DNA from 3 places in the Exiguobacterium sp. KKBO11 genome. Region 1 is predicted to be linked to each of the others. Evidence: riboswitches for the same ligand, from Rfam matches in the RefSeq annotation. Region 1 holds a riboswitch; each other region holds the start of a gene.
What was found. Region 1 has a riboswitch for lysine ahead of AYO36_RS13650 (Na+/H+ antiporter NhaC family protein). Riboswitches for the same ligand answer to the same signal wherever they lie in the genome.
Positions count from the first base shown of each region.

Region 2: it holds a riboswitch for lysine, as region 1 does, so the genes downstream of both, AYO36_RS14960 (aspartate kinase) here and AYO36_RS13650 (Na+/H+ antiporter NhaC family protein) in region 1, are expected to answer to the same signal.
Region 3: it holds a riboswitch for lysine, as region 1 does, so the genes downstream of both, AYO36_RS11410 (amino acid permease) here and AYO36_RS13650 (Na+/H+ antiporter NhaC family protein) in region 1, are expected to answer to the same signal.

Region 1 is NZ_LUCU01000044.1:175,445-183,572, forward strand. It holds gene AYO36_RS13625 (ABC transporter permease subunit) at 48-854, opposite strand; gene AYO36_RS13630 (ABC transporter ATP-binding protein) at 851-1,735, opposite strand; gene AYO36_RS13635 (methyltransferase) at 1,745-2,404, opposite strand; gene AYO36_RS13640 (heme oxygenase) at 2,494-2,814, shown strand; gene AYO36_RS13645 (uracil-DNA glycosylase family protein) at 2,939-3,676, shown strand; lysine riboswitch at 3,769-3,947, shown strand; gene AYO36_RS13650 (Na+/H+ antiporter NhaC family protein) at 4,059-5,642, shown strand; gene htpG (molecular chaperone HtpG) at 5,708-7,570, opposite strand; gene AYO36_RS13660 (PDZ domain-containing protein) at 7,654-8,128, opposite strand, start outside.
Region 2 is NZ_LUCU01000055.1:172,836-180,963, reverse strand. It holds gene AYO36_RS14970 (argininosuccinate synthase) at 1-1,044, shown strand, start outside; gene argH (argininosuccinate lyase) at 1,041-2,411, shown strand; lysine riboswitch at 2,482-2,659, shown strand; gene AYO36_RS14960 (aspartate kinase) at 2,773-3,972, shown strand; gene AYO36_RS14955 (aspartate-semialdehyde dehydrogenase) at 3,986-4,978, shown strand; gene dapA (4-hydroxy-tetrahydrodipicolinate synthase) at 4,996-5,877, shown strand; gene dapB (4-hydroxy-tetrahydrodipicolinate reductase) at 5,874-6,620, shown strand; gene dapD (2,3,4,5-tetrahydropyridine-2,6-dicarboxylate N-acetyltransferase) at 6,607-7,314, shown strand; gene AYO36_RS14935 (branched-chain amino acid transaminase) at 7,340-8,128, shown strand, end outside.
Region 3 is NZ_LUCU01000033.1:61,956-70,083, forward strand. It holds gene AYO36_RS11380 (hypothetical protein) at 1-482, opposite strand, end outside; gene AYO36_RS11385 (DHA2 family efflux MFS transporter permease subunit) at 828-2,519, opposite strand; gene AYO36_RS11390 (HlyD family secretion protein) at 2,532-3,188, opposite strand; gene AYO36_RS11395 (TetR/AcrR family transcriptional regulator) at 3,381-3,986, shown strand; gene AYO36_RS11400 (diguanylate cyclase) at 4,029-5,120, opposite strand; gene AYO36_RS11405 (MarR family winged helix-turn-helix transcriptional regulator) at 5,259-5,714, opposite strand; lysine riboswitch at 5,880-6,068, shown strand; gene AYO36_RS11410 (amino acid permease) at 6,200-7,681, shown strand.

The DNA of each region.
Region 1 (8,128 bases):
CAAATCCTAAATGTTCACTTTCTGTAAAGTTTTTGCGCCACTTTCGATCAAATCGACAGACTCCGACGTCCGAATTGAACAACTGCTCCAGTCAAGAACACAAGACAGAGGACAAGTAAAAGAATGGAATGAAGAAGAAAATGATCCGTTCCTTCTAGTAATTGCGTCGTATTGAATAAGGAGAAGACGGATAGATAACGGAGCCACTCCGTCTTGTCACTTAGTTCCGACAGAATCGTCAAGACGATCGATAGGACAAGCACACTACCAGCAAGCGAAAAAGCACGACGTTCTTCGTCAAATAACGTCGCAACGAATAACGTAAAGGCACCGATCGCGAAGAGTAACAATAGCGCATTGAGTTGAATCCGCCATAAGATGACGTCATTGATCGAAATATCTGTCATCCACCAGTCGGATACCATCAAGACAAGTCCATTCAGTCCTACGAGAACCATACTTGCGATACCCATGACGATCGCAACAGCAAACGTATACGCATTCCGGGTGATCGGGGCTGCGAGATAGACGATCAGCTCTCCATTGTCGATTGGTCGCGCAACGAGTCGCGCTGCTAATGAGAGCAAGAATAGACTCGCAATGACTTGAAAAATCAGTCCATAATAGTTTCCCCCGAGCAGATCCAGTACATTCTCGAACCCTGTCACCTTATCGTATTGAAATGCTTTTAAGACTTCTGGAGGTAACGCTTCTAGTTTTGCTTCTAGTAAACCGGTCTTCATCATCGATGGATAAAGCAACGCAAGCATCAATAAGTAGAGACTCGTTCCAATCGCATAAGCAAGCACGGGCTTTCTAACCTGCTTGAATAAAGAGCGGATCAGCAATATCACGACGATTCCTCCTCTCCATAATAATGCAAGAAGACCTGTTCTAAATCATCTGCTGACGGACGAATCAGCCGTACATCGTACTGCGTTAAATAAGCGATCGCCTGATTCAAGCTCAGCGTCTCATCCGTTTGAAAACTGACTTCTGTCCGCTTCGGTTCAACACCGACTTGCATCGCGAACTGTGCTGCTTCCACCTCCGTTCGGAAGACGATCGTGTACGTCTTTCGACTCGATCGAACCAACTCATGAATATCCGATTCGACGATGATGCGCCCTGTTTTGATTAAAGCCGCTCGATCGCACGATTTTTCCATCTCCGGAAAATGGTGTGAACTCATTAGAATCGCTTTTCCAGCATGCTTCTCCTGTTCGATCCACTCTAAAAAACGCTCTTGCATCAAAGGATCGAGTCCACTGGTCGGCTCATCAAGTAGATAGACGGGTGCATCCTTCATGAAGCAACCGACAAGTGCCAATTTTTGTTTCATCCCTTTTGACATCTTGCGGATTTTCGTCTTCGTCTCAAAAGGAAATCGTTTCAACAACAGTTGTCGCCGTGCCGGATCGCTACCGTGTAGTCGTTGCATCAAATCCAGCATGTCTGCTCCCGTCATGTCTCCAGGTAAACTAATCTCCCCTGGCAAATAACCGACCAATTTCTTCACTTCTTTACTTTGATTCCAGCAATCAAAACCACCGATCGTCGCCTTTCCACCATCCGCCGCCAGTAGTCCCATCAAATGTCGGAGTGTCGTTGATTTTCCAGATCCGTTTGGTCCGATGAAACCGAATATCGTACCCGGATCAACTGTAAAACTGACATCGAATATCCCACGCCCCGGCGCAAATTCCTTCGTCACATGCTCCAAACGGATCATCATCCGACCTCCCTATCTTTTATTTCTTTCCTCACTGTATTCATACCCGTTTTGAAGCAGTTTGTTCGGATCAAAGCGATAGATGACGAACCGCTCGTCATGATTTTTTTCATAGAGGTCTCGTAATCGAATCTCATCGATTTGCTCGAATACGGTATGGCGCTCCAAGTACTCCCGGTATTCATCGGTCGGGTAATACAAGATGAGATCAACCGAACGCGGGGAACGTTCGACCGAACTTAAAATGTGATCGATCACTTTCATGAAAATTTGTGAAGAGAATGGATTAAAGAAATAAAACTTATTCGCCTCATCCGGAATGGTATACTGCTCGGCATACGTCTGTTCGAATCGCAAACTTCCGGAACGCCGCTTCCGTCGACTTTGGTAGTTCGCCATATTCCGAAGTGCGTCCTCGTAAAATTGTCCGTTCATCTCGATTCCGATGACGGAACAGTCAAAACGATCGTGTAAGTAAAAGTTTAAACGCCCTTTCCCACACCCGAAATCGATGACAATATCCTCTTTTTGAAACGGATAGGTTTCGCATAATTCGCTGAGTGCCGCATAAGGCGTCGGTTCATAGCGATTGTAGTGACTAAACACACCATAAAGGTGTTGCATCTCAATGGTCTCAATTCGTAATCGTTGATCATATTCCTGTTCATTCATCGTCTTTTGTTCCTTCTTTCCGGCATTCTTTCCCTCATCGTACTATACTGAAGAAGTACGTTACTCGTTTTTTGAAAGGGGATTTTATGATGATCGTCGTTACGAACCGGATTAAAGTCAAAAAAGGGATGGCTGCAGCTCTCGCTCCTCGTTTTACACGTCCAAGTGGACTTGATACGATGGACGGATTCATCCGTGTTGAGGTCTTATTGACGCAAAACATCGAAGAACACGATGAAATGAACGTCAACATGCACTGGGAAGATATGAAGAGTTTTCAAGCGTGGCGGGAGAGTGACGATTTCAAAGCGTCACATAGTCGACCTGCGAGTAGTGAGGCAGGAGAATCGCCAATGCTCGGCAGCGAGATTCTGACATATGAAGTCGCTTCGGTCAAAGAACGCGCATGATGCACGAAAAGGACTCGTATCGAGTCCTTTTTTATATACCTATACACAAATAGTGAAAGGGTCGAATTGTCACAAATGGTATTATTTGTTATCATAGTGCCATTACAGAGAGAGAGGGTCCTTCATGAATTCATTAACTATATTTGAACAAGCCATTCGTAGCTTACCTGACGATCGTACGTTACGACGTGATGAATTATGGACGGACGATTTTTTATTGCAACAGGAGAACGAGCTGACCGTCTATTACTCTCCGATTGGCGAATATGTCAATACTGAAGCAAAAGTCGTCATCATCGGGATCACACCAGGTTTTGAACAGATGCGAATCGCTTTCGAAGAAGCGACGGATGCCCTCCATCATGGTGTTTCATTAGAAGAGACGGCACGCCTCGTCAAATATACAGCAAGCTTTGCTGGAACGATGCGACGTAATCTCGTCCAGATGCTTGATACACTCGAGCTTCCAGCATTGCTCGGAATCGAGACGACGGCTAGCTTATTTCATCAACATCAGAAATTATTGCATCCAACGTCACTGTTAAAGCAACCCGTCTTTTATCGCGAAAAGAATTACTCGGGTCATCAACCGAAGATCAATCGTAGCCCTTTATTAAGGCACTACGCGGAAGAACACTTCGTCGCTGAGATCAATCAGTTACAAAAACCAGCGTTATTGCTTCCGCTCGGTCGGGTCGTCGAGACGCAAGTCCGTGGATTGATTCATGATGGACGAATCGAACAGCATCAGCTTCTTTCCGGATTCCCCCACCCATCTGGCGCGAACGGTCATCGAAAAAAACAATTCGAGGAAAACCAAGCCTATTTGATGAAACAGCTCATTCAATATTTTGCTGAATAAACAACTTTATCTTAAATTATCAGAATATATGGTTGAATCGCTTCTGAAATACATGATAAAGTGTCCATAAGAACAGAATATGACTATTCTATCGATGAGGTAGAGGCGCGATTTCAATCAGTACTTGGTCCGAGGATGACAACGAAGACGACTACAGGAAAGGTGACATCGCCGAAATGACAGTATGTGTCGAGCATATCGTCGTTGGTCGATTCGGGAAACACCCGATCGATTGCCATACATAACAATTGTATGGAGCGCTCCAATTCGGCTAAGAAAGACGCATCCAGCGAGGGTGTCGGCTTTGTTGCCGGTGCCCTTGCTTTTTTTGTGCCGCGGGGTCTCATCTTTAAGCCATTTATTAAAGAGGAGGATATTTTTCATGGTCAACTATTCAGATTCCATTATTGCCCTTGTACCTGCTTTACTAGCTATCTTATTAGCCATTTTTACCCGAAAGGTCGTTCTTTCGTTAGGTGTCGGCATTCTCGTCGGTGCCCTGTTACTTCACCGTTTTAACCCGATCGATACGGTAACCTATCTCGGCAAGAACATCTTCAGCCTCTTTTGGGCGGACGGTGCCTTAAACGAGTGGAACGTCTTATTACTTGTTTTCTTGTTATTGCTCGGCGTCCTTTCCACATTGATTCAGACATCAGGTGGCGCTCGCGCTTTCGGTGAATGGGCTTCTACGCACGTCAAGACAGCGCGTGGTGCACGCTTAGTTGCCTTCGGACTCGGTATCCTAATTTTCATCGATGATTACTTCAATAGTCTCGCTGTCGGCAACGTCAGTCGTCCGTTAACGGATCGCCGTGGTGTCTCACGTGCGAAGCTTGCCTATTTGATTGACTCAACAGCTGCGCCTGTTTGTGTCATCAGTCCGCTTTCGAGTTGGGGCGCATTCATCATCTCTATCATCGCCGGTATCTTAACGACGCACTCGATTACGGATTACTCAGCGTTTAGTGCCTTTATGATGATCGTTCCAATGAACTTCTATGCGATTTTCGCATTACTTTTAACACTTTACATCGCTTACTCTGGCGTCTCTGTTGGACCGATGAAACAGCATGAACGCCGTGCCGCGAATGGTGAACTTTTTGATGCGTCAAAAGGAACACCGATGGGAATGGCAAAAGAGGTCAACGAACATACGAACGGAAAAGTTCGGGATCTCGTCGTTCCGATCGTCGTTCTCGTCATTGCTACGATCAGTGCGTTACTCGGAACAGGTGCTCAGGCACTTGCAGCCGACAACCGCCCGTTTACTTTAATCGGTGCATTTGAGGCAACGGACGTCACCCGTTCCCTCGTCACAGGTGTCGTCATTAGTTTGATCGTTGCCTTCCTGATGCTTATCGGTCGGAAAATTCCGGGCCGCGATTACCGTGCAAGTATTGTCGCTGGTATGCGTTCGATGTGGCCAGCAGTCGTGATTCTGTTATTCGCTTGGACGATCATCGCTGTCATCGGTGATATGAAAACCGGTGACTATCTCGCGAGCTTCGTCAGCAACTCGATTTCTGCTTCGTACTTGCCATTCTTATTATTCTTGATTGCCGGCTTGATGGCATTCTCAACAGGAACAAGTTGGGGCACATTCGGAATCATGTTGCCAATCGGTGCGGATCTCGTCATGGCTGTTGATGCCTCACTCTTGTTACCGACGCTTGCTGCTGTTCTTGCTGGATCTGTCTTCGGTGACCATTGTTCACCGATTTCCGATACGACAATCCTAAGTTCGACAGGGGCTGGATCCCATCACATCGATCACGTTGCGACACAGTTACCGTATGCGCTAGTCGGTGCTGTTACTGCGGCAGTCGGTTATTTAGTCATCGGTTTCACCGAGTCTTCAGTCTTCGGTTTCATCGGAGCCTTAGTTACATTCGTACTCTTTGTCGTCGTTTTGAACGTTCTCTCAAAAAAAGGTGAAACTGCTTCTGATTTACAAACAGATTAATGTAACACTGTACGAGAAAAGGCATTGGATGCGCGCATCCAATGCCTTTTTTACATCTATTCGTTTCATACCATCAATAAACACACATCATTCGCGAACGCTACTGGATCCTCGAGTGGAAGCCCTTCGACAAGCAATGCTTGTTGATACATCAGTTTTGTATAGCGCTCGAACTTCGAACGATCGTTTTGATATGCCGTTTCAAGAGAGTGGAACACTGCGTGTGACGGATTCAATTCAAGAATCTTGACCGCTTCTACCCCTTCGTTATTCGGCATCGCCTTCAGGATTTTCTCCATCTCGATCGAGACGGCGCCGTCCGTCGCAAAACAGACGGGATGCGATTTGAGACGCGTTGAGGCTTTGACTTCCTTGACTTGTCCACTTAGCACTTCCTGCATAGCTTGGAACATCTCTGCTTGTGCGTCCGTCGTCTCCGCTTCTGCTGCTTCAATCCCTAAATCGCTGCTTGTGACCGACTTGAACGTCTTCTCGTTATACGTCACGAGCATCTGAATCGCGAACTCATCGATCTCTTCCGTGAAGTACAAGATATCATACCCTTTATCACGAACGAGCTCGGATTGTGGTAATTTATCCAGACGATTCGTACTCTCACCAGCAGCGTAATAGATATGTGCCTGATCTTCCGGCATCGCTGCGACGTATTCTGCGAGTGTGATCAACTTCTTCTCCTTGGCTGAGTAGAAGAGGACGAGGTCCTGCACCTGTTCTTTATGCATGCCGTAATCATTATACATACCGAACTTCAGCTGACGTCCGAACGCTTGATAGAACGTTTCGTACTTCGTACGATCCTCGCGCAGAAGTGCTTCGAGTTGTGTCTTGATCTTACTTTGGATGTTTTTCGCGATCAATTTCAATTGACGATCGTGCTGCAGTAACTCACGCGAGATGTTGAGCGATAAGTCTTCCGAGTCGACCATCCCTTTGACGAAACTGAAGTGATCCGGCAACAAGTCGCTGCATTTTTCCATGATCAAGACACCGTTGGCATAGAGTTCAAGACCCTTTTCAAATTCCTTCGAATAATAATCGTACGGCGCTTGCTCCGGAATGAATAAGATCGATTGATAACGAACAGCGCCGTCGACACTGATATGAATGTGTTTCGCTGGTGTGTCGAAACCATAACGCTTCTCTTGGTAGAAGTTCTTATAGTCCTCGTCTGTCAATTCCCGTTTGTTCTTCCGCCAGATCGGCACCATGCTGTTGATCGTCTTGACGACTTCGACCTCTTCCGTCTCGTCACTGCCTTCGATCGGCTGACGTTCGAGTTCCTTCATCTCGATCGGATAACGAATGAAATCTGAGTATTTTTTGATGATACTGCGCAAACGATACGTCTCGAGGTATTCGTCATACGATTCTTCTTCCTCATTCGCCTTGATATGGAGCGTAATCTCCGTTCCGACGGTTTCCTTGTCGACTTCCTCGATCGTATAACCTTCGACACCGCGCGATTCCCATTTATAAGCGACCGCACTGCCGAACGGTTTTGTAACGACAGTGACGACGTCTGCGACCATGAAGGCAGAATAGAATCCGACACCGAATTGACCGATGATATCATGACCATCTTGTGCTTCATTCTCTGCCTTGAAGGCAAGCGATCCACTTTTTGCGATCGTACCGAGATTGTCTTCTAGTTCTTCCTTCGTCATTCCGATTCCCGTATCACGAATGATGAGTTGACGCGCTTCTTTATTTGGTTCGATCGTAATTTTGTAGTGTTCCTTTTCGAACGAAATCGTCTCGTCCGTCAATGCTTTGTAGTACATCTTATCCATGGCGTCACTTGCATTCGAGATCAATTCGCGCAGGAAAATCTCCTTATGCGTATAGATGGAATGAATCATCATCTCCAGCAATCGTTTTGATTCCGCCTTAAATTGTTTCGTTTCCATGCTCATTCTGCCTCCCCTTTTTTAGCACTCAATCATATAGAGTGCTAATTCACCTCCTATTATTAGGGAGTTCGAAATATCTGTCAATCTCCTTTTGCACTGTATGTCGTAACTTTTTCAAGGACAATCATTCCAATTTGACGTAAGTGTTCTGCTGACCCGTAGGTGCCATGGCTAACGCCGTTTTCATCCTTTCGATTACCGAGACCGATGAACTGCTCACTCGGTTTGAAGTGGAGTCCGACGACGGGTACCTGAAATCGTGACGAGAAGCCGACTTGAAAAATCGCGTCCGGATAATCCGTTGGTCGATAGGTTGTCCAATCGATATCTGGTTCGAGCTTCGCAAATCGTTCCGTGTGCTCCTTACCGAGCAGGATGATTCCTTTTATCGAAAACAGTTCAAGCAGGCGTAACAAAAATGTCTGACCGAATGGACTATCTTCCAACACGCTGCGTTCTTTGATCGCTCCCATGTAGTGGTGTGTCGGAAACGGGAAAAAATCCAAGTGAATGACTGGATCAAACGTCTTTTCGTAAAACGACGCACCGAGTCCG
Region 2 (8,128 bases), on a different contig from region 1:
ATCGAATCGATCGTCCTCGATGTAAAAGAAGAATTCGCACAAGACTTCGTCTTGCCGGCACTTCAATATGGCGCGCATTACGAAAATGCCTATCCGTTGATTTCAGCGCTTTCGCGTCCGTTGATCGCAGAAAAGCTCGTCGAAGTCGCGCATCAACATGGTGCAACGGCGGTCGCTCACGGATGTACCGGAAAAGGGAACGACCAAGTCCGGTTCGAAGTTTCGGTCGCAGCACTTGATCCATCACTCGAAGTCATCGCACCGGTTCGGGAATGGAAATGGTCACGGGAAGAAGAGATCGCCTATGCGAAAGAAAACAACGTGCCGATCCCGATCAACCTCGACAGCCCATACTCAATCGACATGAACCTCTGGGGACGGAGTAACGAGTGTGGCGTCCTAGAAAACCCTTGGACAGAGCCACCGCAAGACGCTTACGCGTTAACAGTAGCGCCAGAAGACGCACCGGATCAGGCAGAAGAAGTCATCATTGGCTTTGAAGCAGGTGTTCCGGTCTCGATCAACGGAACGACGTATCCACTGGCGAAACTGATCACGGAACTGAACATCATCGCTGGTGCACATGGGGTCGGACGGATCGACCACGTCGAGAACCGTCTCGTCGGTATCAAATCGCGGGAAGTCTATGAGTGTCCAGGCGCAACAGTGTTACTCAAAGCGCACGCTGCACTCGAGACGATTACATTGACGAAGGACGTCGCACATTTCAAACCACTTCTCAGCAAACAATACGCAGAAACGATCTATAACGGTCTCTTCCATGCACCATTGACGAAAGGCTTGAAAGCATTCCTGACGGCGACACAACAGGACGTCACAGGAGAAGTTCGCGTTAAACTGTTCAAAGGAAACGCAACCGTGACAGGTCGTCAGTCCGCTGTCTCACTCTACGATGAGAAACTTGCGACGTATACGAAAGAAGACGCGTTCGATCATGAAGCAGCAAAAGGCTTCATCAAATTACACGGACTTGCCGTTTCGACTCATGCGAGCGTACATCGTCAGGCGGGTGTAACGAAATGACCAAACTCTGGGGTGGACGTTTTACGGAAAGTGCTTCCGCTCAAGCGGAAGCCTTCGGAGCATCGATCACGTTCGATCAAAAATTAACGAGCGCCGATTTAAAAGGCAGTCTCGCACACGCGCAGATGCTATTTGAACAAGGGATCCTCGCTCAAGACGAGTGGACACAAATCGAGCAAGGACTGAAGCAACTGGAAACGACGTTAGCGGATCATGTGTATACGCTAGCAGATGAAGACATTCACATGAATCTCGAGCGTCTATTGACGGAACAGATTGGTCCGGTTGCAGGAAAACTGCATACGGCACGGAGCCGAAATGACCAGGTCGCAACGGATTTACATCTATGGATGGAACAACATGTTGAAGCGTTGACGACGGCATTACGCGAGCTCCAATCGGTTATCACGGAACAAGCTGAACAACATATCGAGACGGTCATGCCAGGTTATACGCATTTGCAACGGGCACAACCGATCTCGCTTGCGCATCACTTGCTCGCTTATTTCTGGATGTTCGAACGTGATGTCGAACGGTTGACGGATAATCAAAAGCGGATCCGAAAATCTCCGCTCGGGGCAGGCGCGCTCGCGGGGACGACATTCCCAATCGATCGTTTCCGTTCTGCCGAGTTGCTCGGTTTTGAGTCAATCTATCCGAACAGTCTCGACGCTGTCTCCGACCGCGATTTCGTCATCGAATACCTCGGGATCGCCTCGACCGTCATGATGCATCTCTCGCGTTTTTGTGAAGAAATCATCATCTGGGCATCGCAAGAATTTGGCTTCATCGAGTTGTCTGATGCTTTCTCGACAGGGTCGAGCATGATGCCACAGAAGAAAAATCCTGATTTCGCTGAATTGATTCGTGGGAAAACGGGGCGCGTCTACGGCAATCTGATGGGCTTCTTGACGACGATGAAGGCATTACCACTCGCTTACAACAAAGACATGCAAGAGGATAAGGAAGGGGTCTTTGATACAGCAGATACCGTTCTCCAATCCGTTCAAATCTTCACCGGAATGATTGAATCTGCGACGTTTAAGACCGAAGCGCTCAAGAAGGCGACAATGCAAGACTTCTCGAATGCAACGGAACTCGCTGACTACCTTGTAACGAAAGGCATACCGTTCCGGGAAGCGCATGAAATCGTCGGCAAAGCCGTCCTTTACTGTGTGCAGAACGGTTGTTTCCTGAAGGATTTGAACCTCGAGACGTATCAAACGTTCCATCCTGATATCACAGAAGACGTCTATCCGCTCCTCGATCCGGTTCAAGCAGTAGCACGCCGGACTAGCTACGGCGGGACAGGGTTTGCTGCCGTGTCGGAGCAACTCGAACTCGCGAAACAGCATCTTGCGAATTGACGAATTTTGAAAAAAAACAGTCAAATGACTGGATTTAACAAAAGATGTCTGCTATAACTGTAACTAACAACCGACAGATAGAGGCGCGGATGACATGAGTAGCATCATTCTTGAAGGCAAGCATGCCGAATGATGTGAAAGGGGAAGTCCGCCGAAGTGAACGAGAAGATGCTTCTTCTTGTTTGCTGGTACAACGGTTAAGATCCGTTGTACTGCCGAAACCGATGTTTCGGAGCGCTATCTTACGTAAAAGAACGAATGACTTTGTCTTCGTTTGTCCGATCGTGATAACGACGGGCCGTAGGAACGCTCCTACCGGCCCGTCGTTTTTTTTCTGTATCGGGACAAAGGAGATAGGATTGTGACAACTGTACTTAAATTTGGTGGAAGCTCGGTTGCGACTGTCGAACAGATTCAGTCTATTGCGAATTATTTGAAGAGTCGCGCAGCCGAAGGTGAAAAACTCGTCGTCGTCGTTTCGGCGATGGGCAAGATGACAGATTCTTTGATCGCTCAGGCGCAAGCCATCACGGATCGCCCCGAGCGAAGAGAACTCGATCGACTGCTTGCCATCGGAGAAGAACAGACGATTTCATTACTCAGCATCGCCCTCAACTCGCTCGGTGTCAAAGCGTTATCGCAAACAGGCGCTCAAGCAGGAATCAGCACGATGGGCGTGCATACGAAAAGTAAGATCAAACAGATCGATGGAGATCTGTTACGACAAAAACTCGAAACGTACGATGTCGTCATCGTCGCCGGATTCCAAGGTGTCAACGAACTCGGTGATGTCACGACGCTTGGACGGGGTGGGTCGGATACAACGGCAGTTGCCCTTGCGGCAGTCCTTGATAAACGGTGCGAAATTTATACCGATGTCGACGGTGTCTATACAGCTGATCCGCGAATCCATGCCGCCGCTCAACCGATTCCACATATCTCGTATGATGAGATGATGGAGATGAGCGCCCTCGGGTCGAAGGTCATGGAAATGCGAAGTGTCGAACTAGGAAAAAAATACGGCGTACACATCTTCGTCGGGAAAACACTTGAATCGAAAAGGGGAACATGGATCATGGAAGCGACGGAAACAATGGAACAAAAAGCGGTGACGAGTGTCAGTGTGACGAAGAACGTCTTGACGGTATCAATCAAACACGTACCGCAAACGAATGCAGCAGTAGCCGATATCTTCGAACTGTTATCCAATCGCCACGTCAACATCGACATGATCAGTCAAACGACGTTCGACAGTGACATTTTCTTATCGTTCTCATGTCCACTCGATGAGGAAGAGTTCCTCGATGAAGCATTGAAAGACATCATGGATCGCTTCACGACAGTCAAGGTCGATCGCCATAATCAACACGCGAAATTATCTGTCGTCGGAATCGGGATGCGGGATGCAACAGGTGTCGCTTCGAAATTGTTCGCAATCTTCCGAGCAGAGAACATTCCGTTCTATCAAGTTACGACTTCAGAAATCAGCATCTCATACACGATTGCACAAGCAGATATTGAACGGACGGTTGCAGCGATTGCAAACGCGTTCGAGTTATAAGGAGGAAAACAGGATGTATCATGTAGCAGTCATTGGAGCAACCGGCGCCGTCGGTCAAAAAATGTTACAAGTACTAGCCGAACTGGACTTCCCGGTCAGCCGCCTGTCCGCTTACGCTTCTGCTCGTTCAGCAGGGAACACGGTACAGTTCAAGGGAGAAGCCATCACGATCCAAGCGCTGACACCAAATATCACGGAAGACGGGATTGATGTCGCGTTGTTCGCGGCGGGCGGAACGATCAGTGAACAATATGCCCCGTTACTAGCTGAAAACGGAACACTCGTCGTTGATAATTCAAGTGCTTTCCGGATGCAGGAGACGATTCCGCTTGTCGTGCCAGAAGTCAATCCACAAGCGATTCAAGCGACGGACCGCTTGATCGCAAATCCGAACTGTTCGACGATTCAATCCGTCGTAGCCTTAGCACCGCTCCAGTCACTGGGATTCGAGCGTGTCAACTATACGACGTATCAGGCCGTATCCGGTTCTGGTCAAAAAGGAATCGAGGATCTGGCACGTGGAGCACGCGGAGAAGAGCCCGTCAATTATCCGCATCCGATTCACGATAACATCTTGCCACATATCGATGTGTTCCTTGAGAACGGCTATACGAAAGAAGAGCAGAAGATGATTGACGAAACACGGAAAATCTTCAATCTTCCAGCACTACCAGTCAGTGCGACATGTGTGCGTGTTCCAGTCACGAATTCTCACTCGGTTGCGATCAACGTCACGTTTACGCAGCCGACGACGGTTGCAGCGATCCGTGAAGCACTTGAAGGCGCACCGGGCGTCGTCCTCATCGATGATGTCGCGAATACGCGTTATCCGATGCCACTCGATGCAAGTGGTACGGACGACGTCTACGTCGGTCGGATTCGACAAGATGATAGTCTCGCGAACACGTTCCATCTCTGGTGTGTAGCCGACAACATTCGAAAAGGTGCCGCCTCGAATGCCGTACAAGTCGCACGCCAAGCAATCGAACAGTCGATTCATTCATAAAAAAGGAGGAGTTCTTCATGTTCAAAGGAGCAGGTACAGCGCTCGTCACACCATTTAATGAAGCAGGCGAGTTGGATCTACACGTATTCGAACGCTTGATCGAGCAACAACTCGCAGCAGGAATTCAGGCGCTTGTCGTCGGAGGAACGACAGGAGAAGGTTCGACACTGACGAACACGGAATTCGAACAACTACTGACGACTGCCGTTCAAATCACGGCAGGACGAGTACCAGTCATTGCCGGAACGGGTTCGAACAACACGGCAGCAACAATCGAGAAGACGTTACTCGCAGAGCGCCTCGGTGCGGACGCAGCGATGCTCGTCACACCGTACTACAATAAAACATCGCAAGCGGGTCTCGTCGCACATTTCACGGCGGTCGCTGATGCAACCGAATTACCAATCATGCTGTACAACGTTCCGTCGCGGACAGGCGTTGCGATCGCAGTCGAAACAGCAGTGACGTTAGCACGTCATCCACGAATCCAAGCGTTTAAGGAGGCGAGTGGAGACGTCAGCTTCATGGGTGAACTGATGGCGGCGATTCCGGAAGATTTCGCGGTCTTCTGTGGAAATGATGATCAAATCCTGCCGTACATGGCATGGGGGGCACAAGGCGTCATCTCAGTTCTTTCGAACCCGTACCCGGCAGAGACACAAGCACTTGCTGAGGCGTTACTAGCGCAAGATCTCGTCACGGCACGCCGGATTCAGGCAGACTTGTTACCGGTCATCGGTGCCTTGTTCAGTGATGTCAATCCGATTCCAGTTAAAGCATCTCTTGAAGAACTCGGCTTTGCTGTCGGTGCGCCGCGCTTGCCGCTCGTCCGTCAATCGGAAGCGGGGCACGCCCACTTACTCGAAACGATGCGGGCTTACAAAGGGGTGGTTCGATGAAACTCGCGTTACACGGTTATGGGGCGACAGGACAATACGTCGTCGAACTCGCACCACAAAGTGTCGTAGCGATCGTTGACCGGACGAAGTCATCCGATACGATCGCTTCATATGCCGAGCTAACGGAGATGTCAGAAACGGTCGATGCGATCATCGACTTCTCGCATCCGAGTTTGCTACCGGATCTGCTCGCATATGGGCTGGCGACAAAAACACCACTCGTCATCGCGACGACTGGTTTTTCGGAGGCGGAACTGGCATCGATCAAGGACGCCGCAAAAGAAATTCCGATCTTCCAGTCGTACAACATGTCGTACGGCATCGCGATGGTGCAGCAACTGCTGAAGACACTCGTACCACTAGCAGGAGCGTACGACATCGAATTGCTCGAGAAACATCACAACCAAAAAGTCGATGCGCCAAGCGGAACAGCGGAGTTGTTATTGCAAACGATTCAGACGGCACGTGACGTCACACCGGTATATGACCGGTCACAGACGCGGCAAAAGCGAGAGACGAACGAGATCGGGATGCACGCGATGCGCGGTGGAACGATCTTCGGAGAACACGAAGTCTTATTCGCAGGTGTCGACGAATTGATTGAAATCAAACATACGGCATTATCGAAAAAAGTATTTGCTTCTGGTGCGATCAAAGCAGCTGAGGCACTCATTCAAAAAACAGCGGGACTCTATACATTAGAGACGCTCTACACACAGGAGGATTCACATGTTACTCACTGATGCTTACGAAATTGCTAAATTCATTAAAGATGCTAAAAAACAAACACCCGTAAAACTTTACGTCAACGGCGATTTGGCGGGCTTGACGATCGAAGGCGCTACAGCGTTCGGATCAGATGAATCAAAGATTTTCTTCGCGGATGCAGGACTTGCGGCTACTTTCTTAGAAAAGTATTCAGATCGCATCACGGATGTTCACGTGGAGTATGACCGTCGCAACAGTGCAGTACCAATGCTTGATACACGTCACTTGAATGCGCGTATCGAGCCAGGTTCATGGATTCGTGATCATGTCGTCATCGGCGATAACGCGGTCGTCATGATGGGTGCGATCATCAATATCGGTGCATCAATCGGAGATGGTACAATGATTGATATGAACGCTGTCGTCGGTGCACGTGGGACGATCGGGAAAAACGTTCATGTCGGCGCAGGTGCCGTGGTCGCGGGTGTCCTCGAACCACCTTCAAAAACACCTGTCATCATTGAAGATGGTGTCTTGATCGGTGCGAATGCAGTCATCCTTGAAGGCGTGAAAGTCGGTAAAGATGCCGTCGTCGCTGCTGGTAGTGTCGTCACAGAAGACGTACCTGCTGGAAGCGTCGTTGCTGGAACACCTGCACGTGTCATCAAACAGAAAGATGCGAAAACAGAAGAGAAGACGCAATTGGTGGATGATTTACGTTCACTCTGATTGACGTCGAAGAGGAGGAAAACACATGGCAGTGGATACACAGTATGGAGAAGCAATTTGGTTAGATGGAGTCTTTCATGATCCGAAAGATGCGAACACAAGCGTCATGTCACATGCGATTCACTATGGTAGTGGATTCTTTGAAGGAATTCGTGCTTACGCGACACCGGACGGACCGGCGATTTTCCAATTGAAGGAACATATCGAACGTCTCTTCCGCAGTTGTGCGTATTATCACGTCACGATTCCGTATACGGTTGATGAACTCGTCCAAGCGACGATTGATCTAGTTGCGAAAAACGGATTTGAATCGTGTTATATCCGTCCATTCGTGTTCCTCGGTACGCCATGGCAAGCATTGATGGCGAAAGATACGACGGTTCATGTCGGCATCTCTTGCTGGGAGCTTGGGGAATACTTCGATAAAGGTGCTGGCATCCGTGCCAAAGTCGCATCATACCGCCGCGTCTCATCAACGATGATGCCGATGCAAGCGAAAGCGGCTGCGAACTATATGAACTCACAACTCTTAAAAGGTGAAGCGATCCGTGATGGATTTGATGAAGCAATCGCGCTCGACATGAACGGAAACGTTAGTGAAGCGAGTGTTGCGAATCTTTTCCTTCTTAAAAACGGAACGATTCATACACCGTCACTTGATTGTTCAGTACTCGACGGTATCACACGCCAAGTCATCATCCGTTTGGCGCAAGATCAAGGCTATCCTGTCGTCGAACGTCACATCGGACGCGATGAGTTATATGTCGCAGATGAGATCTTCTTAACAGGAACAGCTGCTGAAATCACGAGTGTC
Region 3 (8,128 bases), on a different contig from region 1:
AGGGCAAATAGATAATGGGCGAAGTAGATCGTAAAACCAAGGAAAATCGTTAATGCTACATGAATTTGAACGCCAGGAACAGCATGAAGCTGAATGAAGAGCAAGACAGCCATTGCCATCGTATAAAGCACCATTTCCACCGATTGTGGCATGACGCGTTGACGTTTTAAGAAAAAGGAACGCATGAGTGGCAGGACGACGAGACTGACGAGACGATCAACCAGTCCGATGACGAGCACGCTGATCACCATCGCTAAACCATTTTCAAAAGCGATTAACCGTGGGAAGACAAGATAGGTGACGAGTAATAGTGGTCCAACCAATAAAAAAATTGAAATCGAGGCACGTGCGAATACGAAGAGCCCGTTGACACTTGTTAAAAAGGCACGAACGATCTTTTGTGACCAAGGGGATGGTCGACCAACTTGCCAAGCAAAACAACAAGCAAAGATGAACGCATAAAATTGCAGAAAGGCAACCATAAAGCATCTCCTTTAGATATGAAACTCATTGTTCCTAGTGTATCGATTTTAAGGCTGAAGTGCAAAGAAGAACTTTTCGTAAAGTATAAGAAAAGAGGCTGACTCAAAAAAGAATGACGCGTCTTTTCACGCCCTTTCCTCAGGCGAGACACAAGCCAGTTTTCCTGCTTCATTCAAGCAGGAAAGCGGGTCTTGTTTGTCTCTGACAGCGCAAAGATGCGCTTTTTCCTGTAGGAGTTGCGTGAAACGCGTCATTCTTTTTGTTATGAGATAAGGGTGGCAGATCATCATTCTGCCACCCTTACCTTTGTGGAAACTGACTTTTGAGTCAGTCCCTTTCGTCAATCAATCCAGATTCGGTTCTTTTTTTCCGTGCAAGAAGAAGGACAGAATCAGTGCAAGCGCAGATAAGACGGTCGCAATCCAGAACGCATCGGTGATCCCTTGGATCGTCGCTTGTTTCGTCAACATCGTAAACCAACTCGTTGAAGCGGCTTGTGAGCTACCCAGCTGTTGTCCAAGATCGTTTAAATGTTGTGAAAGCGTCGGGTCGAGCGTCGTAAACTGATTCGCGTCGTCTGCCAAGTGAGCCGTCGTTTGACGGGTCATGACGGTGACGAGAATTGCCGTTCCGATGGAGCCGGCGACTTGACGAAGTGTGTTTTGGGTCGCGTTTCCATGCGGGATCATCTTCATCGGTAAAGCGTTCATACCGGCAGTCATGATCGGCATCATGATGAATGCCATACCGAATGACCGAAGCATGTAGATGCCCATGATGGAATAATACGACGTATCCATGTTCAATTGCGTCAATTCCCATGTCCCGTACGTCATCAACGTCAAACCGAAGATAGCGAGCGGACGAATACCGAAGCGGTCAAATAAACGACCGGCAATCGGTCCGGTGATACCCATGATCAGTGATCCGGGTAAAAGGAGAAGACCTGAATCGACCGGTGAAAAACCGCGAATGCTTTGAAGGTAAATCGGTAAAAGTAACATCCCACCGAACAACGCCATCGTGACGATGACGTTGATGAAGAGGGTGAACGAAAATTCCGGTACTTTCAACACACGAATATTCAACATCGGATCTTCCATCGACAGCTCACGCATCGCAAAAGCAGCAATTCCGATTAAGCCGATGACGATCGTGCTGATGACGATCGGGCTATCCCAGCCGTCATTCCCGGCTTCACTGAATCCGTAAAGGAGACTCCCGAATCCGATCGTACTGAATAAGACGCCCAGTGCGTCAAAAGAAGGTTTCGAGAGTGGCTGCGTCAGGCGGAACCAAGCCGTACCGAGTAACAACGTCACTAATCCAAAGAAGGACATCGCATAAAACATGACGTGCCAGTCATAGTTTTGGATGACATATCCCGTGATCGTAGGTCCGACAGCAGGAGCCAGAATCATCGCGATTCCGAGCATTCCCATGGCAGCACCGCGCTTATGCGGTGGGAACAATGTCATGAAGACGTTTGATCCGAGTGGCATCAAGATACCAGCCCCCGCTGCCTGAACGACACGACCGATCATCATGACCGGGAAGTTCATTGCCATCGAACAGATGACCGATCCGAAGAAAAACAGTGTCATCGAAGCGAGGAACAGCTGGCGGAACGTATAGCTTCGCATCAAAAAGGCACTGATCGGAATCAAAATCCCGTTAACGAGCATGAAGCCCGTCGTCAACCACTGGGCAGTGGACGTCGACACGTTGAAGTCATTGATCAGAACTGGTAACGCGACATTAATCAACGTTTGGTTCAAAATAGCAATGAACATACCGATGAGTAAGACCGTCAGTACTTTCGGAATACTGACGTTTTCAGTCGATACCTGTTTAGAAGGTGCTGCGACTGGTGGTGTCACGGTCATCGTCGGTTCCGTCTCGAGGGATTCCTCAAGTGTCGGTCCGTCCGTCGCCAGTGCCGTGTCGGATGAGCGACTTCGACGGGCAATCCAGTTTACGCCGATGATGATCAGAATCGTGAACGCACTGTATCCGAACAAGAAGGTAGTAGACATGAACGTCCCTCCTTAATCCTTATGAATGCGGACGGTCACATTCATACCAGGTCGAATGTCGAGTGATTTTTCTTGCGAGAGTGATACTTTAACTGGAATGACTTGTGCGACTTTCGTGTAGTTCGCGTTTCCGTTTGAAGAAGGCATCATTGAGAACGTGGAAGCCGTCGTCATACCGATTTGCTCGACTTCACCAGAAAGTGTCGTGTCCGGATAGCTGTCGACATAGACATCCACTGTTTGTCCGACTTTGATTTCATCGATTTCTGTTTCTTCGATGTTCGCTGTGACCCAAAGGTCGTTTAAGTCAAAACCATAGGCGAGAGGTGTACCTGCTGCGACGAAGCCGTTCTTTGTCGCCATCGACTGAACGATCGTTGCTTTTGAGGGCATTGAAACCGAGAGGTCCGTCGGTTTTTGTCCGGCTTGTGCCGTCATGACGTGTCCGACTGTTGCTCCACTGGCGAGTGATTCGCCTGTTTTCGCAGACCAGTCTGTTAATTTACCAGCGCTTGGGCTCGCAACCGTTATCATCTTACCGTCGATTTTCGCATTGTCTGTTTTGACATAGCTCGTTGCTTGATCGTAATAGTAGTATCCGACAACACCACCACCGATTAAAACGATGAGTGTCACGATATTGATGATCAATAATTTTTTCATACTCATGGGTGTGTTAGCATCCTTTCTTGTGTACAATCGATTCAAAAAAAGTACTCCTCTGGGGGGAGGAGTAATTAATATAGTTAATTATATGGATCATTAGCTAACAAACAACCGACAATTTCCGACAAAATGTTGGAAAAATAGATGATAACGGATTCATTAATGAAAAGAGGATGGAAAAGGAGTGAAATATGGATGAATGAGAGCCGTGATCCCCGACCAAAACGGTCACGTGACCGTATTACAATGGAATTATTTCGTTTATTGAAGACGCACAGCTTCTCGAGTATTACTGTCAAAATGCTGACGGATGGAGCCGGTGTGAACCGTTCGACCTTCTACGCACACTATACGGATAAGTATGATTTGCTCGACCAAATCGTTGAGGAGCAAATGAAGGCACTTGAACAAGCAATTCGGATCACGGGTACAGGAACTGTCTTTCCGACAGTCGAGCAGGTGAGTCGCTATTTTGCTCGTTTGTTCATTCATATCGAAGAAAATGAATTATTCTATCAAACGATGCTCGTTCAAGGACCGATCAAAACGTTCATCTCCCGTTTTCTCGATACATTGAAAGATAACTATCGTCTTGTGTTTCGACCGCAAATCACAGAAGAAGCTACGTTCGTCGATCGGGACTTATTATTGAACTATGTCATTGGTGGACAGTTGGGATTGTTGATTTCTTGGTTACGAAACGGTCGACCGTATTCATCAGAGTATATGGCAGAACAATTAAGTCGGATGATCGTCTTTGGAACGGTTGAGAGTATCGGTTTTCCTAAAGAGACGGAATGAGGACGTAAAAAAGACACTTCCCTGCGGAAGTGTCCAATCAGTTTAAGCCTGTCGGAATGCGAGTTCTTTCGTATAGATCGTACTCCGATTCCGTCCACTTTCTTTTGAATAATACAACGCTTTATCTGCCTGTTGTAATGCTTCAAGTGACGTATGCGAACCACTGGAATGTGAAATCCCAAGTGAGATCGTAATTTGTAGATCAGGTACATCTGCTGTCGGGAACAGGTTACGTGCGACCGTCAGCCGAGCTAGTTCTGCTATTTTTTGCGCTTCTTTCGCCGAAGTACTTGGTAAGATGATTAAAAATTCTTCACCACCGTACCGTCCGACGAGGTCGTCTGGACGCGTCAAGGAAGCGAGAGTCATGCCGAGTTGGCGTAACACATCATCGCCCGCATCATGACCATATGTATCATTGACATGCTTAAAGAAATCGATATCGATGAGCACAAGTGAATAGCCTTGATCGGTCGAACCGACAAGCGATAGCGAGTCATCCAGACGACGGCGATTGGCGAGCCCTGTCAAAGCATCCGTCATGGCGAGTTTCTGCTGATACTGGATGTTTTCGAAGTGACGGCGTAATTCCGTCAGTAATCGAAAGGCAACAAAGCCAGCTAATAAATTAAAGAAGACGTACGCAATCGAGATTTTAAAGAATGTCGACCAGCTGTGCGTCAAGATGTAGATGGCGGGTAACGAATAGAGAATACCGACCAACACCATAAGTTGAAAATGACGCATCGAGACATGGACGAATCGACGAATGATCCCAATCGTCGTGATGAATAAGACGATGATCAGCGTAGATAAATAAAATCCTTCCATTTGATCAACTGGTGTTAAAAAGTAACGTGTCCCGATGATCATTGCTCCTGCAACGATGGCGCTTGGGAAACCACCGAACAGCATGGCGATCGCGACGGGAACGATACGTAAATCAACACGGGCGACATCGATTTGGATCCCATTGAACATTAATAAGACCGCAATCAGACCAGAGACTGCTCCGAGTATAAGTCGAATGCTCCATTTGGAGTTCAATGAAATACGCGGTTGATTCCGAAACGGTAAGAACAAGAGAGTAATCGTTGTGAACAGTAGACAAAAGTTAATGATGAATTGATTCATGATGGACAACAAATCCTCCCAACTCCCCCAGCTAACAGATTTCCATATATATACTTCCAGTATACTCAAGTAGATAACGGTTAGACAGAGGGAAATCTTTAGACCAAAATAGAAAAAACGGTAGAAAATCTACCGTTTTTAAGAAGATGAAGTAAGGGTATCCTCATCCATCGTCTGTAAAATTTTATCAAAGACATGAACCATCGTTTCGAGCTCTTCTTCCGTCAATGTACCGAAGCGGTCTTGTAAATAGTTTTTCCGGACGATTTCGAGATCCCGAAATGCACGTTCCCCGTCCTCCGTCAAAGCGAGTACGATTGAACGACGATCTTCCGTCGAACGTGTCCGTGTGACATATCCTTGTTTATACAGCTTATCCGTCAAAGCAGTGACTTGACTCGTCGCGAGCTCAAATTGTTCCGCAAGAAGCGTCGGGCGCTGAGGACCATTTTCTGAAAGGCTTCGTAAGATGAAAAACTCACTCCGGGTCGCCGTTCCTTCAAATAGCCGGTTAAGTTCACGTCGCAGGGTACGAAGAATGACACGCATTTGTTCCTCGAGTCGATAAGTTAGCAAATCACGTTCCTGTGGCATGCAAGCAGCATCCTTTCTCTCAGTGGACTTCTACCATTTAGTGTACTAAACATATCGGATTTTTACCATCGACTACCCCAGATTCGAAAAAGGCAATTGACAATTTTGTGGCGTTTTGTGTAATATGGCGTAGTAATAACTAACTTAATTCAGTTCTCACTCAACCAGTGGGATGGAGGTTGCAGTTCTTAAGAGTACGGTTACGGATGTCGTCAAGCGACAGATGAGGTGACCTGAAAGGAAGAATTGCCGAAATCAATCATCGCTTTGAAGATGATCGATTGGGATTAGATCAAATAGGTCTAATACTGTCACAAGTCGGGTATCACCTACTTGTGGAGAGCTATCTTTCACGACGGTAGAATGAGGCGCATCCATTTTATTATGTTGCGTTCTCATCTTCCATCTGGAAGATGAGGGCGCTTTTTGTTTTTTCATTCAAAAAGTGTCCTCTCAAAAATTTATTAAAGAGAGAAGCGAACGAAATGAACAATCTAGATGTGAAACAAACAACAGATTCGACAGCAGAAGGATTAAAACGTGGATTACAAGCCCGTCATATGTCAATGATCGCCATCGGTGGAGCGATCGGAACAGGACTCTTCATTGCGTCCGGTGCTTCCGTCGCAGCAGCAGGACCAGGTGGGGCGCTCCTATCGTATGCAATCGTTGGTCTGATGGTCTACTTCCTCATGACAAGTCTTGGTGAAATGGCAGCGTATATGCCGGTCGCTGGATCCTTCTCGACCTATGGAACGAAATTCGTCGATCCATCATTCGGCTTTGCGCTCGGCTGGAACTACTGGTACAACTGGGCAGTCACGATCGCAGTCGAGCTCGTCGCAGCACAAATCGTCATGACATATTGGTTCCCGGATGTTCCTGGATTTTATTTCAGTGCCTTGTTCCTCTTACTCATGATTGGCTTGAACTACTTCTCCGTTAAGGGATTCGGGGAAGCGGAGTATTGGTTTGCGATGATTAAAGTCGTTACCGTCATCGTCTTCTTAGTCGTCGGTGTTGCGATGATTTTTGGTGTCTTTACATCAGAGCCACCGGTTGGCTTTAAAAACTTTGCACTTGGCGATGCACCGTTCGTCGGTGGGATTCCTGCCGTCATCGGTATCATTCTCGTTGCCGGATTCAGTTTTCAAGGTACAGAACTGGTCGGGATTGCCGCGGGTGAGTCGGAAGATCCGAAAAAGAATGTTCCAAAAGCAGTCAAACAAGTCTTCTGGCGCATCTTGCTTTTCTACGTCTTCGCGATTTTCGTCATCGGAATGCTCATTCCGTATACGAGTCCGAACTTGGTTTCCAATGACATTACGGACGTAGCGGTTAGTCCGTTTACGCTTGTCTTTGAAAAAGCGGGTCTTGCCTTCTCAGCAGCACTCATGAACGCCGTCATCTTGACGTCTGTTCTATCTGCCGGAAACTCAGGTATGTATGCTTCGACTCGGATGCTTTATACGCTTGCTCGCCAAGGGGATGCACCGAAGTTGTTCGCGAAAGTATCGAAAAACGGTGTACCGCGTAACGCTTTGCTCGCAACAGGAGCAATCGGTGCACTCTGTTTCTTGACGTCGATGTTTGGTGGACAAGTCTACTTGTGGTTACTCAATGCTTCGGGGATGACAGGCTTCATCGCATGGCTCGGGATTGCAATCAGTCACTATCGTTTCCGTAAAGGATTCCTTGCACAAGGTCACTCGTTGAAAGACTTACCATATGTTGCACCAGCGTTCCCGTTTGGTCCGCTGTTCGCATTCGGTCTTTGTTTCCTCGTCATCGTTGGTCAAAACTACGCAGCATTCCTTGCGGATCAAATCGATTGGGTCGGAATTGCCGCAACGTATGTTGGTATTCCATTATTCCTTGCCTTCTGGTTAGGACATAAATTCAAAAATCGAACGTCGATCGTTCGTTATGACGAGATGGACTTCCCGGAACATCCACGTCAATCATAATGTGTGAACCACCTTCTATAAATGAAGGTGATTGAGATTGAAGACAAAGTGCAATTTTTCTCTGATGAGTCTGATGAGAAAGATTGCGCTTTTTTGTTCGTTTCGAATCGTTTTTCCAGGGACAAGCATCGCTTCGCTGCAGGGTCGCTCTTGCTTGTTATTCCCTAGGAAGCGATTTCGAGTGAACAAAACGCTTCTCTGATTCTCCTGACGGTATAAAAAAGAATGACACGTTACACGCCACTCCTACAGGAAAAAGCGCAATTTTGCGCTTTCAGAGACAAACAAGACCCGTTTTCCTGCTCGACTGGAGCGGGAAAACTGGCTTGTGTCTCGTATGAGGAAAGGGCGTGAAAAGACGCGTCATTCTTTTTTTGAGTCAGTCCATTTTCTGCAATCGGAACCACCTTCTATAAATGAAGGAGGTTTTTTATTCCCTTAAATGAA